DNA from 3 places in the Ligilactobacillus sp. LYQ139 genome. Region 3 is predicted to be linked to each of the others. Evidence: predicted binding sites of a transcription regulator. Region 3 holds the regulator's gene; each other region holds the start of a gene.
What was found. Region 3 encodes NrdR, which represses ribonucleotide reductase genes. Its sites were predicted from a motif close to ACACNATATATNGTGT; they were not measured.
Positions count from the first base shown of each region.

Region 1 (4,909 bases), on a different contig from region 3:
ACCCGTTGGGGGGATGGCGATCCGATTTTGGTGGTAGAGCCCATCCTTCATTACGACCGCCTTTAACTTAGCCCAATCGTCCTTAGTTGGAATAAAGATTCCCTTAAAGAGGTCCTTAACCTTCGCTGATTGTGGACCCCAGTCCTGGCTAAGATATTTGTCGAAGTAAGTGCCGTCCGCGTACTGACTTTGGTCGAAGTCTTTGAACGTCTCCTGCCGTTCGCGGGCAATTTTATTGGAAGCAACTAGTGTCCAGTAGTTGATCAGCATGAAGTATACGCTGGTAAACTCGATGGCTGCTGGTGAACCGTAGTAGATGTGGTTCTTGGCAAGGTAGCCGTGCAGTCCCATTGCCCCCAGACCGATTGTGTGGGCCACGCTGTTGCCGTAATCGATGGACGGAACAACGTCAATGTTTTCGTTATCGGTAACAAACGTCAACGCCCGAACCATCGTTTCAACGGACTTACCGAAATCAGGGCTTGCCATTAGGTTAACAATGTTGGTGGATCCAAGGTTACAACTAACATCGGTTCCCATTTCCGTGTATTCCTGCTTATTGTTAATCCGGGAAATTTCTTGAGGCTGCATAATTTCTGAGCACAGATTGCTCATGATGATCTTGCCCTTGACCGGATTGGCCCGGTTGGCCACGTCAACGTTCATGATGTACGGATAGCCAGACTCCTGCTGGAGCTTACTAATTTCGGTTTCAAGTTCCCGGGCACGGATTTTCTTCTTAGGGATGTCTGGATTAGCCACCATCTTGTCGTACTCCTTAGTGATGTCAACGTAGGCAAACGGCTTGCCGTAAGCTCGCTCAACTCCCCAAGGATCGAAGAGGTACATGTCCTCGTCCTTTGCGGCTAACTCGTAGAATTTATCCGGAATGACTACCCCAAGAGAAAGAGTCTTTACCCGGACCTTTTCGTCGGCATTTTCTTTCTTTGTTGCCAGGAAAGCCATGATGTCAGGATGGAAAACATTAAGGTAAACTACTCCAGCACCTTGCCGTTGGCCCAATTGGTTAGAGTAGGAAAAGCTGTCTTCAAGGAGTTTCATTACGGGAATTACTCCGGAAGCGGCCCCTTCAATTCCTTTAATGGGCGCACCAGCTCCCCGGAGATTACTCAAGGAAATTCCCACCCCGCCGCCAATTCGGGAAAGCTCTAAAGCGGAGTTAATTGTTCGCCCAATGGAATTCATGTCATCGGTGGTTTGGAGAAGGAAGCAGGAAACCATTTCCCCCCGCCGGGCCCGACCAGCATTCAGAAAGGTTGGGGTAGCCGGTTGGTACCGCTGGGTAACGAGTTCTTCAGCAAGGTCGCAGGCTAATTGTTCATCGCCATTTGCCATGTATAGAGCATTGGCTGCCATCCGATCAATAATTGTTTCTAGGTAATACTCGTTATCGAGCGTCTTCATGGCGTACTGGTTGTAAAATTTGTAGGCGGCCATAAATGACTTGAAGTGGAAGTTAGCCGCATTAAGCTGGGCGTATAACTTCTTAATGAAAGTCATGCTGTACTTCTTTACGAAGGTTTCTTCAAGGTAACCGTTCTTTATAAGGTAGTCGAACCGCTCTTCAAGTGAATTAAAGTGTTTGAGGTTGGGTTCTACGTTTTCTTTAAGGAACGCCTGGAGGGCATCATGATCCTTTTCAAGTTGAATTTTTCCGTTAAGGGGAATGTTGACCTGGTTGTTTAGGTCGTAATACGTTACTTTGTCGCGATCAATTGCAGATAAACTCACTGGTTCCACCACTTTCTTTGGGTTATTAGTTAATTACTAGTTTAAAAAAAGTGAACCAACAACGTGTTCACTTTATTAGTTAAACTTTGCTTTTAATGTAGCATCTTAAACGCCTTATGTGATTATTCAGCAATGACCTGTTGGAGAAGGTCTGGCCGAAAGCCGTTAACAACGGGTTCGGCATCACGTTCAACGACCGGGACGCTTCGGAATCCCTGTTCCTTAAGATAATCAACGTATTCTGGATGATCAGAAATATTTCTTTCCTCAAAGGAAACACCGTGGGACTTAAGAAATTTTTTGGTCATTTTGCACTGAATGCAGTTGTTTTTTGTATATACCGTTAGGCTCATAATCATCATCACCATTTCACTTCTTTTACTTACGTGAACTTAGTATACCGTGTTTTCGGAAAAAAGCAAGGCTAGAACACAAGATATTGTGGATAATAATCAATTAAAATCCGATATATGGTGGATAACGGCTGCGAATAATTCTTGGATTTTGTTGCTTAACGGGGGCGATTTAGCGTATGATAAAAGTATCAAATTTACTGACGGGGTGTCCGAAGGTGACGGAATACTACTACTCAACACAACCAACGGCTGCACATGATGAGCAGACGTTTTCGTTTTCCTTATTAGGAAGTAATTTACGGTTTATTACTGATAGCGGGGTGTTCTCGCGGCGGACCGTTGATTATGGTAGTCGTACTTTACTTACGGCCCTCGAACAAGCGGAGATTACTCCCCGTAAGGTTCTCGATGTAGGGTGTGGGTATGGCCCGCTTGGGATTGCGCTTGCCCGGCGGTTTCCTGCTAGCAGGGTGACAATGAGTGACGTTAACGAGCGGGCATTAGCGCTTGCCCGGCGGAACGCCGCTGCAAATCATGTGAAGAACGTAATGATTTGCCAGTCGGATGGTTATGCGATGCTTTCCGCAACGGATTACGATTTGGTTGTTACTAACCCGCCGGTCCGGGCGGGGAAAAAGGTTGTTCATGAAATTTTGGCTGGTGCATTTGATCACCTTGTTTCTGGGGGAGCGTTATATGTTGTATTGCAGAAGAAACAGGGAGCTCCGTCAGCTAAGAAATTAATGGAAACAACGTTTGGAAATTGCCAGGTTGTTTTGAAACAAAAGGGCTACTACGTGTTAAGGAGTGAGCGGTAATGGCATTAATGGCAAATGAACAGGCAAAGTTCATGCAAGAAGCTCTCTATGAAGCCCAAAAAGCTGCTGCCATTGGGGAAGTGCCGATTGGGTGCGTAGTAGTACGGGATGGACGGGTTATCGGTCGGGGCCATAACCTCCGTGAGCACAGTGAAGATGCGACAATGCATGCTGAGATCATGGCAATTCAGGAGGCAAATGCGGCATTGGACAGCTGGCGGCTGGTTGATTGTGATTTGTTTGTGACCCTTGAGCCATGCCCGATGTGTTGTGGAGCCATAATAAATTCCCGGATTCGGGGGGTTTACTACGGTGCGTCAGACAAGAAAGCAGGGGCGGCGGGCACCCTGATGAACTTGCTGAATGATTCCCGTTTTAATCATCAAGCTGAGGTATATCCGGGAGTGCTGCAAGAGCAGTGTGCCGCTCGGTTAACGCAGTTTTTCCAAGAAGTGCGGCGGAAGCAGCGATTAGCTCGGCGCTGGGCGAAGCGGGAAGATTAAGACTGGCTTTTTGGGGAGTTTTCATGTATCATAGACTTTGCCGCAAGGCCTTAGGACAATGTTGTCCTTACGAACCGTGTCAGGTCCGGAAGGAAGCAGCACTAAGTTTGGTTCAGCATGTGTCCTAAGTTGATATGAATGAGAACTCCCGGTTCGTCCTCGGACCGGGAGATTTTTGTCCTCAACGTACATATTCTATATTAACGGAGCAAGGAGGAAAAACATGGCTTACCAAGCACTTTATCGGGTATGGCGGCCCCAACGGTTTGCGGATCTAGTCGGGCAGCAGTTAGTTACCCAAACACTGCGGAATGCACTGGCAACCAAGCAAACATCCCATGCATACCTGTTTACCGGGCCCCGGGGAACCGGGAAGACATCCGCGGCTAAGATTTTTGCCAAGGCCATTAACTGTCATCACCAGCAGGATGGTGAGCCGTGTAACGAGTGTATTACTTGTAAGGCGATTACGAACGGAACGCTGAGCGATGTAATCGAAATTGATGCGGCCTCTAATAACGGAGTTGAGGAAATTCGAGATATCCGGGATAAGGCTAAATATGTACCAACAGAGGCTGACTATAAGGTATATATCATTGACGAAGTTCATATGTTATCGACCGGAGCGTTTAATGCGCTGCTAAAAACGTTGGAGGAACCCCCGGAGAACGTGGTCTTTATCCTCGCAACAACGGAACCCCAAAAGATTCCGGCGACGATTATTTCCCGGACCCAGCGGTTTGATTTTCACCGCATTAAGCCTCAGGTGATTTTGGAGCGGATGAAGATGATCCTTGAGCAAAAGGAAATTACTGCTGACGCGGCTGCCCTGAAGGTGATTGCCCAGGCGGCGGATGGTGGGATGCGGGACGCATTGAGCATCCTTGATCAAGTTATCTCGTTTGGGGACAACGAAGTAACCCTAGAAAACGCCTTGATGGTGACGGGCAGTGCTACGCAACAGGATTTGGACGATTATGTGGCCGCGGTAATTGGCGGGGAAACGGCGGTTGCGCTGACATTAATTCATAAGTTACTTGATGAGGGTAAGGATGCCCAACGGTTGGTTGAGGACGTTCTTTTGTATTGCCGGGATTTAATGCTTTACCGTCAGGCCCCAGAAGAAGCCTCCTACCTTGAATTGGGGCGGCTAAGTGAGCACTTCAAGGAGTTGGCTTCCCAAATTGAATCGGAGCGGCTTATCACGATGATTGATATTTTGAATGAAGAGCTAGAGGCCATGCGGTTTAGCATTCATGCCACCGTTTACCTGGAGGTAATGACGGTTAGGTTAGCACAATCTCAGTCAACTAGCGATAAACAATCGCTTGCAGCCGCATCGAATACCGAATTAACGGAGCTTCAGCAGCAGGTTAAGCACCTCCAACAGCAACTCGCTGCACTTCAATCCGGGAAGGACCAAACATCTCATGGAAGTAAGTCCGCTCCGACTAAATCACAGCCAGAAGCACCCATTAAA
Region 1 covers NZ_JBJFZW010000006.1:77,467-82,375, reverse strand. The annotation lists gene nrdE (class 1b ribonucleoside-diphosphate reductase subunit alpha) at 1-1,752, opposite strand, end outside; gene nrdH (glutaredoxin-like protein NrdH) at 1,875-2,105, opposite strand; gene ACI3E1_RS06505 (class I SAM-dependent methyltransferase) at 2,324-2,926, shown strand; gene tadA (tRNA adenosine(34) deaminase TadA) at 2,926-3,429, shown strand; RNA gene ffs (signal recognition particle sRNA small type) at 3,477-3,563, shown strand; gene dnaX (DNA polymerase III subunit gamma/tau) at 3,653-4,909, shown strand, end outside.
Region 1: the regulator NrdR is predicted to act here: its motif matches at 2,182-2,197, upstream of nrdH (glutaredoxin-like protein NrdH).

Region 2 (4,909 bases), on a different contig from region 3:
CTCCTAAAAAGGTGATTCCCTGAACGTACGGTTCGGCAAGGTCGGTCATGATCTGTTCCTCAAGGGCCTCGTCGTAGGGCTGCCCGTAATTAAAACTCTGTGCCGCCTTGTTGTAGCATCCCGGGCACATAAACTTACACCCGCTCACATATAAACTGCAACGTACTCCTTCACCGTCAACCATGTTAAACGGTTTATAGTCCGCCACTTTCATCTGGCTAAGATCATCTGCGAGCCACTCCTGGGGCCGCGGGTTATTCGGTTTACGGTTAATCATCCGTCACTCCTCCTCTTTTTACATCGCGTTGCTTACTTTGAGCATGGCTAGCCATTTCGTGAGCCATCGTTGGCGAAAGGTGCTTGACGCGGGCCGCAATTTCCTCATGCCGTCCGTGCACCATTGGCCGTTGGAGGGGATTTCCTAGGTACCCACACGTCCGCTTAACACAATCACACGTTTGCGGGTCGTGGTTTCCACAATCCGGGCACTGGAAGCCCCGCGCGGTCGCCGCAAATTCCCCCTCAAACCCACATTTATAGCACTTATCAATCGGAGTGTTAGTTCCCAAATAACCAATTTTGTCATACGACCAGTCCCACACCGCTTCAAGGGCTTTGGGATTTTGCCGGAGGTTCGGGTATTCACAATAGTGGATAAATCCAGCCGTTGCATAGTGCGGGTACTCCATTTCAAATGTCAACTTTTCAAACGGATTAGGATGCTTCCGGACATCATAGTGGAAGCTATTAGTGTAGTACTCTTTATCCGTAATATCCCGCACCTTCCCAAAACGTTGCGTATCAAGCCGACAAAACCGGTCAGTTAACGACTCACTCGGCGTCGAATACACGCTAAAATGATATCCTGATTCCTTAGCCCACCGCTTACAGTGTTCGTTGAGAACGCGTACGACCTGCACGGTAAACGCATGTGCCGTTTTATCATGTTCCCAGTTAGGACCGAAAAAGGCCGCCCCAACTTCATATAGTCCAATGTATCCCAGCGAAACCGTCGCGCGGTCGTGATTATAAAAGCGATCAACAGATTCCCCATCCTTGGCTTTCATTCCAAACGCACCATATTTGTATAAAATCGGCGCGTTTTCTGGCCGGGCATCATCGCGGATTCGCTTCACCCGCACCATGAGCGCCTCATGGGCAAGTTGTAGTCGGTCTTCTAGCATTGTCCAAAACAATTCCTGGTTCCCGTGGGCTTCCATGGCGATCCGGGGAAGGTTCAACGTCACCACCCCCATATTGGCACGGCCATCATTTACCTCCTGACCGTTTTCATCCGTCCACTTTGGAAGAAACGACCGGCATCCCATCGGCGACTTAAAATTACCGGTAATTGCCACAATCGGTGGATAATTAAGGATATCCGGATACATTCGTTTAATAGCACACTCAATCGCTAACTGCTTAATATCATAGTTAGGATCTTCCGGACGGTGGTTAACTCCATCCTTAATCGCAAAGAGAAGCTTCGGAAAGATGGCTGTCCGGTGGTTTTTCCCGAGTCCATCAATTCGCACTTGTAAAATGGCCCGTTGAATCTCCCGGCTTGCCCATGACGTCCCTAACCCGAACCCTACTGAGGTAAACGGTGTCTGCCCATTCGTGGTAAACAAGGTGTTAATTTCATATTCAAGCGACTGCATCGCATCATAAATATCCTTAACGGTCCGTTCCCGGGCATACTGCTCCTGGGATTTTTCTTCTGAAATATATTTTTGTGCAGTGTGCTGATGCTTAGCGTAATTCATCATTGCATATGGTGCTAACAACGTATCAATATGATCCACCGTACATCCGCCATACTGCTGACTAGCAACGCTGGCAATCACTTGAACGATTTGGGCGACCGCAGTTTGAATTGACTTGGGTTGCTCAACCTCCGCATTCCCAATCTTAAATCCGTCACGAAACATTGTTTCAAAATCAATTAAACAGCAGTTACTGTACGGTTCAAGTGGCGAATAGTCCAGGTCGTGAAAGTGAATAACTCCCTTTAAGTGGGCATGAGCAATGTGTGGCGGCATCATCGTTAGCCCTAACGTTTTTCCCACCGTTCCGGCGGTTAAATCCCGCCGGGTACTGAAAACGGTGCTATCCTTATTGGCATTTTCATGAATAATTGTTGGATCGCCCTTCACTAGGCGCTCTAACCGCGCGGTTGGATCAGTCTGCTTTGCGAACTCCTGCGCCCGGTGTTCCTTGTAGTCCAAATACCGCCGACGAGCTTCCATAAGGTGCAGCCGCTCGCAAGTTGCTAAAACCGCATCTTCTACCTGTTGAGCAGTCACCCTTTCCCCGGTTAATCGCGTCGCCGTCACTGCTGCGACCTTTTCGGGGTCTTCAACCCCTAGTGCCGTAAAAACCAACTCTACTTTATATTCCCGGAACGGATAGACCGCTCCGTCACGCTTAACAAATTGTTGTGGCATAGATTCTTCCCCTTTCGCTGTTGCTATTCCAATCAACAATCCCATCATAGCATTTAACACTACATGTTGTACATGATTAATTTATTAATACTATATGTTGTATAAAAGGGATGAACAAACGCACCAACTTAATACCAGTCATTTCCCCAATTATTTGGAGAATTTCCAAGCGTTAATTTATTTTTGACTATCCAAACCACCCTGTTTCTTTTTAAAAACTGTTCTTTCTGCCGAACTCGTCATTTTACGGTAAAATACAAGAGAATGGAGAGAGGAGCAATTACCATGCAGTTTTCGTTTGATCAAAAGAATAATCATCACCGGCTATACCTAAAATACACCGCGGCGTTCCTTATCGTCGCGCTCTTCGTGTACGGCACGTACCTCATCACGGGGCACTCATTTATCTGGTACATTGACGGGGCCAACCAACATCTTCCATTGTTAAAGGCCTACCGCCAAACACTCGCCCAGTTTATTTGCCACCCCCTCCACAATACGCAGTGGTCATGGAAGTTAGGGTTAGGGGCGGCCAAATTCCCCATCTTTGCTTATTACGATATTGGGGATATTTTCGCGTACCTTACCCTCCTCTTTCCGGTTAGTAAGATCGTATTTGCCTACCATCTCATCATCATTTTACGGCTATACTGTGTCGGGCTTGCCTTCTGCTTCTTTGCCCGCCACTTTAAGCTACTTCACACCCCAGCAATTATTACGGGGGCGCTCGTTTACACCTTTAATGCCTTTTTACTGTACGCCAACTGCGCCCAACCGTTCTTTGCAACACCGTTTATCATCTTTCCGCTTGTACTGCTAGCTATCGAACGGGTGTTACAGGGGAAAAGCTGCTGGCCTCTAATTGGCGCGTTCACTTGGATGCTCATTAGTAACTTCTACTTTGCCTACATGCTTGGCATTGGGGCATTTATTTACCTTGGATTACGAGTGCTGATTACCTACCGCCTCCGATTAAACTACCTGGTAGTGCTTGCTCGTCTGGTGGGGGCAACCATCACTAGCCTGCTATTAGCAGGCTTCATCCTTGTTCCCGAATTCCATGCAGTCCTTAACTCGACCCGTTCAGGCAGTCCGTTTGCTAACGGAATGCACGGATACCCGCCGTACTACTACCTGGCACTTCCTTCCCAGCTAATTAACGGGGGCAACCGGGATTTCTACTTCTGGACGGCACTTGGCTTTGCCAGCATCGCCCTCTTTGGAATTACCTACGTTCTTCGGCACATTAAACGCTACCCGATAATTGCAACCAGTATTTTGATTAGTGGTGGTATGCTGCTTCTCCCGTGCTTTGCAGCCTTTATGAACGCCTTTATGTCCCCGTCTAATCGCTGGACCTTAATGTTGTGCCTACCAGTGGCGCTCGCGTGTGCTATTCTTACCGAACGCCTGCCACACCTTTCGAGGGCAACTCTTAAACTCTTTACACTTGTTACTGTGGGTTATACAGGAATCATTTTTTTAGACTACCTCTTTGAAAATAACGAAATGCTGTTCATTCCGATGGTCTTTTTGTATGTCACCCTCCTAGCCTTATGGCTACTTCACCGGCATTCTCAAAACCACTCCCAGCACTGGCTGCTTGCTATTGTTCTCATCAACGTTCTCTTTAACGCAGTCTACTTTGAGGCCCCATACAACGGAGGATACTCCAAGGAAATGCTTCCCCTGGGAGCTTTCCAAAACCTGGAACAAAACAGCTACAACGGCCTGGCAGCCGGACTCACTGGCAAAACGGGGTACCGGGTTTCAACCCTAAGCCAGAACTATCAACTCGGTGCTGATTACACCATGTACAACAACCTTACTGCTCCGGTAAATCTCCTTAATTCGTACTATTCGATTCAAAACAAGTACGTCGGTCAGTTTGCCCAGCAAATGCAAAACACCCAGTACGAGGCTAATTACCCGCTCCAACAACTCGATGACCGGACAGCCCTCCTGGACTTTCTAAACGTTAAGTACCTATTCACTCAAATTGGAAACCCTAACGCCCAAAAAATCCCGGCTGGATTTGTCCTGGATAAAACAACCCAGAAAGTAACGAGCATTAATAACCAACCGGGAAATAGCCAGCAGACTCGTCGGTACAAGAACACAGCGGCCTTCCCGCTTCTTTACTGGCAAAAGCGGGCGTTAACACCCCGTCAAGCCAACAAGTTAAGCGGCACCCAACGGGAACGGGCCCTCGCTGCAGGGGTTATCGTCAGCAATGCCCGCGACGCAGCAAATCTCGCCCCTGTACGGCTAACTAATCTGACCATTTCTATTCCTTACCAATTGGTCTCGAGTCACGGAGTGCGGATTACTGGAAAAACCAAAATACTCCAACGACAGGACGCAAACGAATCATACACCATCGTGCTAAACCCCCGGGTTAAAGGTAAACAAAACAAACAACTTAAAAAGATCCAGAACTATGAACTACACCTTGAGTTTAC
Region 2 covers NZ_JBJFZW010000006.1:91,480-96,388, forward strand. The annotation lists gene nrdG (anaerobic ribonucleoside-triphosphate reductase activating protein) at 1-277, opposite strand, end outside; gene nrdD (anaerobic ribonucleoside-triphosphate reductase) at 270-2,447, opposite strand; gene ACI3E1_RS06575 (YfhO family protein) at 2,733-4,909, shown strand, end outside.
Region 2: the regulator NrdR is predicted to act here: its motif matches at 2,535-2,550, upstream of nrdD (anaerobic ribonucleoside-triphosphate reductase).

Region 3 (4,909 bases):
TAGTGTGTTGGAAAAACTGCGGGGAATGGCGCCCATCGTTGATCATATTTTGGAATACCGGCAGTGGAATAAGTTGAAAACAACTTATGTTGATGGCCTGATGAAGGTTCTTTTTCAAAATGACAGTAAGGCCCACACGATTTATACCCAAACGCTGACGGCAACGGGGCGCCTTTCGTCGGTTGACCCGAATTTACAAAATATTCCGGCCCGTGGTGATGGGCGGATTATCAGACAGGCCTTTGTTCCAAGCCAGAAGGGGTGGCAGATCTTTTCTTCAGATTATTCTCAAATTGAATTACGGGTGTTGGCCCACATTTCAGGGGATAAAAATATGCAGCAGGCATTTAAGGAGGACTTGGACGTTCACGCTAACACAGCCATGCGTATTTTCGGGCTTGATAGTCCTGAAGATGTTACTCCGGAAATGCGCCGGCAGGCCAAGGCGGTAAACTTTGGTATTGTCTATGGAATTAGTGACTACGGGTTAGCGCAGAACATCGGGATTAGTCGGCGGCAGGCTAAGCAGTTTATTGAAACATACTTTGCGGAGTTTCCGGGGGTGCATGAGTATATGCAGCAAGCGGTTGCCTTTGCCCGGAAACACGGGTACGTGGAAACACTATTGCACCGGCGGCGGTACCTTCCGGATATCAAAGCGCATAACTTTAATCAGCGGTCCTTTGCTGAAAGGACGGCAATGAACAGCCCAATCCAGGGGAGTGCGGCGGATATTATCAAGGTAGCAATGATTAATATGCACAAGATGTTACGAAAGCAGCACCTGCAGGCACGGATGCTGATGCAGGTTCATGATGAGCTGCTGTTTGAGGCTCCAAGTCAAGAAATTCCGCAATTACGAAAATTTGTTCCTCATGTGATGGATGCGGCCGTGTCGCTTGACGTTCCGTTAAAGGTTGAGAGTGCCGTAGGTGATACGTGGTATGACGTTAAGAAATAGGAGGAAGCAAGATGCCAGAGTTACCAGAAGTTGAAACGGTTCGGCGCGGGATTAATGCCTTAGCGGCTGGGCGGACAATTACGCACGTTGACGTACTTTACCCGAAGATGATTATTGGTGACGTGGAAGAATTTAAACGTCAGCTGGTGGGGAAAAAATTAATGACGGTTGACCGACGGGGAAAGTATCTACTTTTGCGGTTTAGCGGAGATAAAACGGTTGTCTCGCATCTCAGAATGGAAGGAAAGTATTACGTGAAGGCGGAAGGAACGCCGGTTGAAAAGCATACGCACGTTTTATTCCACATGGATGATGGGCAACAACTCCGGTATAACGATTCGCGAAAATTTGGGCGGATGCAATTGGTTGCTACCGGGAAGGAGATGACGTTACCCGGAATTAAAAAGCTAGGGATGGAGCCGTTTTCTGAAACGTTTGCTGTGGACCAGTTTATACCCCGAATGAAAAAGAAGAAAAAGATGATCAAACCGGCGTTGTTAGATCAGACGGTTGTGACCGGGTTAGGTAATATTTACGTTGACGAATGTCTGTGGTTAAGTAAGATTCATCCGGAAACGCAGTGTGTAGTGTTGACAGATGATGAATTACGCCGACTTCACGATAACATTATTACGGAAATTGATCATGCGATTGATGCGGGGGGAACAACGATTCGGTCATATACGGATGCTTTCCAGCATGAGGGGGGGTTTCAACTTAAACTGCACGTTTATGGGCGGCAGGGAACGCCGTGTGATCGGTGTGAAACATTGATTGAGAAGGTTAAGGTCGGTCAACGGGGAACGCATTTTTGTCCGCACTGTCAGGTTAAGAGGGTGAATTAGATGACCTACGTTCTTGGTTTAACCGGCGGAATTGCAAGTGGGAAATCCACCGTGAGTGCGCTGTTTCGGCAACTAGGGATCCCTGTGATTGACGCTGACCAGGTGGCCCGGAACGTGGTAGCTCCGGCAACTTCGGGATTAGAACGGATTAAAATGGTGTTTGGCGCGGAAATGGTTACCGCTAACGGTCAGTTGGACCGGGCTCGTCTGGGAAACCTTATTTTTGCACACCCGCAGGACCGGCAGCGCTTGGATGCGATTATAGCACCGCTTATCCGGCGGCAAATTACGGCACAACTTGTTAGTGCACAAAAGCACCGAAAAGCGATGGTTGTGTTGGATGCTCCCTTGTTGATTGAACAGCATTACGGTGAATTATGTGACGGAATTATGGTGGTGAGCGTTACGCCGCCAACGCAGTTGAAGCGGCTTATTTTACGGGACCATTTAAGTGTCCAGGCGGCTCGCCAACGAATTGCCGCGCAGATTAGCGATAGTGAGCGGCAGCGCTTTGCTACGGTCGTGGTTGATAATAACGGTGAAGTTGAAGCAACGCGGCGGCAGGTGATAGAATGGTTACAAACTAATGGTTGGGAAGAATTAGCCAGTAAACGGGGTGAAAGCAGATGAAGTGCCCGAATTGTCAATCACAAAGCTCGCGTGTTGTGGATAGCCGGCCGGCTGATAGTGGGCGGGCAATCCGGCGCCGCCGGGAGTGTGAAAAATGCGGTTACCGGTTTACCACTTTTGAACGGATTGAGGTCACGCCGTTGTTGGTGGTTAAGAAGGACGGCGCCCGTCAGGAATTTAGTCGTGATAAGGTGATGCGGGGAATTATGCGTGCCACTGAAAAACGGCAGATTAGCAGTAAGCAAATTACTGCAATTGTTGATAAGGTTGAGGCGCGGGCACACGCGGTTAATGGTAACGAAATTTCAAGTCAACAAATTGGCGAGTACGTGATGGAAATTCTTGCTGACGTGGATGATGTTGCGTACATTCGGTTTGCCAGTGTTTACCATGAATTTAAGGATATGCAGTCATTTGCGGCGGAACTTAATGACCTGCTAGGGCGGGAAGCCCGGCGAAAAGAACGGGCCGCAAAGGAGCAGAAGGATGATCAATAAGAAGTGTGATGTGACAGCGGGAACACCGTACCGCGTTCAAATCCCTGCGCGCCTTCAGCCGGACGATTTAGCAATAGTGGGGGACCTTTACTTACCCCTGATTGGAGCGCTTGCCAATGCATTGTATCATCAATTAGCTGGGACCCAGAAGGAATCTTCTCGCCGCCACAGTGTACTCTTAATCGCGCTCGGAAATGTCGCGCCGCAAGACTTATTTGCGGCCCGATGTCGTTTAGAGGCGCTAGGATTGTTACGAACGTTTCAGATGACAGAACATGAAACCCGGATATTAAGTTATCGGGTTCTTCGCCCGGTAACGCCTGCTCAGTTTTTTGCTGATGATCTTCTCAGTGGGCTGTTGCTGAGTTGGATTGGAGCTGATGAATTTAATCGATTGTTAGAAAAGTGGGTCCCTAACCCACCACTGCCAGCGGGGACAGAAACAACTGCTCAGTTAACGGAGGTATTTGATATGCCTGCTTCGGAGCGGTTGCACGCTCCCCGGGAGGCTGGGGATGAAAATCAGCTCCACACTTTAGGAGCAGCAATTGATTACCAGCAACTTGATCAATTATTAGCGCGGTCTTACGTTGACCGGCAACAGGTGGCCCAAAATAAGCAGCGGATTGACGCGCTGGTAACGTTATATGGGTTGGACGAGTTACAGGTGAAGGAGCTGCTTGAGCAGGCGACTAATTTGGAAACAAACCGGGTTAATTTTGAACAAGTAAAAGCCCTTGCGGCAGAGCAGTATGCTGGCCCCCGTCCGGCAAGTCCTGTAGCTCCGGCAACCACAATTAAGGCGACCGCTGACCATCAGCTTTCCGCTACGGATCAACAATTGGTTCAGGCTGCTCAGATGTATGCGCCGATGGAGTTTTTGGCAACTTTAAAGGAGCAAAATCATTCCTTTATTGCGCGGTCGGAACGGCAAACACTTGAGCGGGTAGTTAAGTACCAAAAATTACCACCAGCGGTAGTTAATATTTTGATTCACTACATTATGGTCGATCAGGGAAATGACATGTTGCCGGCACCATTGTTTGAGGCAATTGCGGCTGACTGGGCTAGCAAGCGGATTGATGCGCCAGCGAAAGCTATTTGGCAAGCGCGCCACTTTAATCAGCAAAAACAAGCGAAGAAACAATCTTCCAAGCGGCGGTCCCGCCGGTTGGTTCAAAAAGAAAACCTGCCAGCGTGGGCCCGATCGGACAATGCGCATCCTTCCCAGCAAGCACCGAAAAAGAAGGACAAGGCAGCGTTGGATAAGCAGCGTCGTGAACTACTTAACCAGCTGCGGTCGTAAGGAGGGGTCCAGATGGAGCCAATTGCAAATGAATTAAACCGGCGTTTTAAAAGTCATCCAGAATTTCGTCAGCGGTACCAGCAATTAATTGATACAACGTTGAAGGATGAGGATGTACGCCGTTTCTTAGAAGCGCACCGGGATGAACTTGCTCCGAAAACGGTTGATCGCGGGATGAGCAAACTGTACGAATTTGTTCAAACGAAAAAGGCGCTTGCTGTGGGGAAACCAGTTGCTTTGCCAGGTTATCTTCCCCGCCTCGTTCTTAGTAAGCATCAAATTGAAGTGCAATACGTTCCAAGTGACCGTTTGCAGGCTCAGCGTGCAGAACGGGCCCGGCGACACCGGGTGATGCTGTATGGAATGCCTAAGAGTATTGCCGCTGCAGATTTAACAACCTATGTTCCTGATAACCGAGAAGAGGCCTTAAATGCGGCTATTAAGTTCACGGTGGATTATGAAGCGGCGCCTACGCAGTTTCACAAGGGATTATACTTAGCGGGCAGTTTTGGTGTTGGGAAGACGTATTTGCTGGGTGCAATTGCTAACGAGTTGGCAAAGCACGGGTTTAAAACGACCATGGTGCACGTACCCACGCTTGCAACCATGATGCGAGCGGCGATTGATAAGCACAAAACAAACGATTTGCTCGCGACGGTGAAGGCCACGC
Region 3 covers NZ_JBJFZW010000001.1:227,839-232,747, reverse strand. The annotation lists gene polA (DNA polymerase I) at 1-961, shown strand, start outside; gene mutM (DNA-formamidopyrimidine glycosylase) at 973-1,806, shown strand; gene coaE (dephospho-CoA kinase) at 1,807-2,436, shown strand; gene nrdR (transcriptional regulator NrdR) at 2,433-2,933, shown strand; gene ACI3E1_RS01115 (DnaD domain protein) at 2,923-4,239, shown strand; gene dnaI (primosomal protein DnaI) at 4,252-4,909, shown strand, end outside.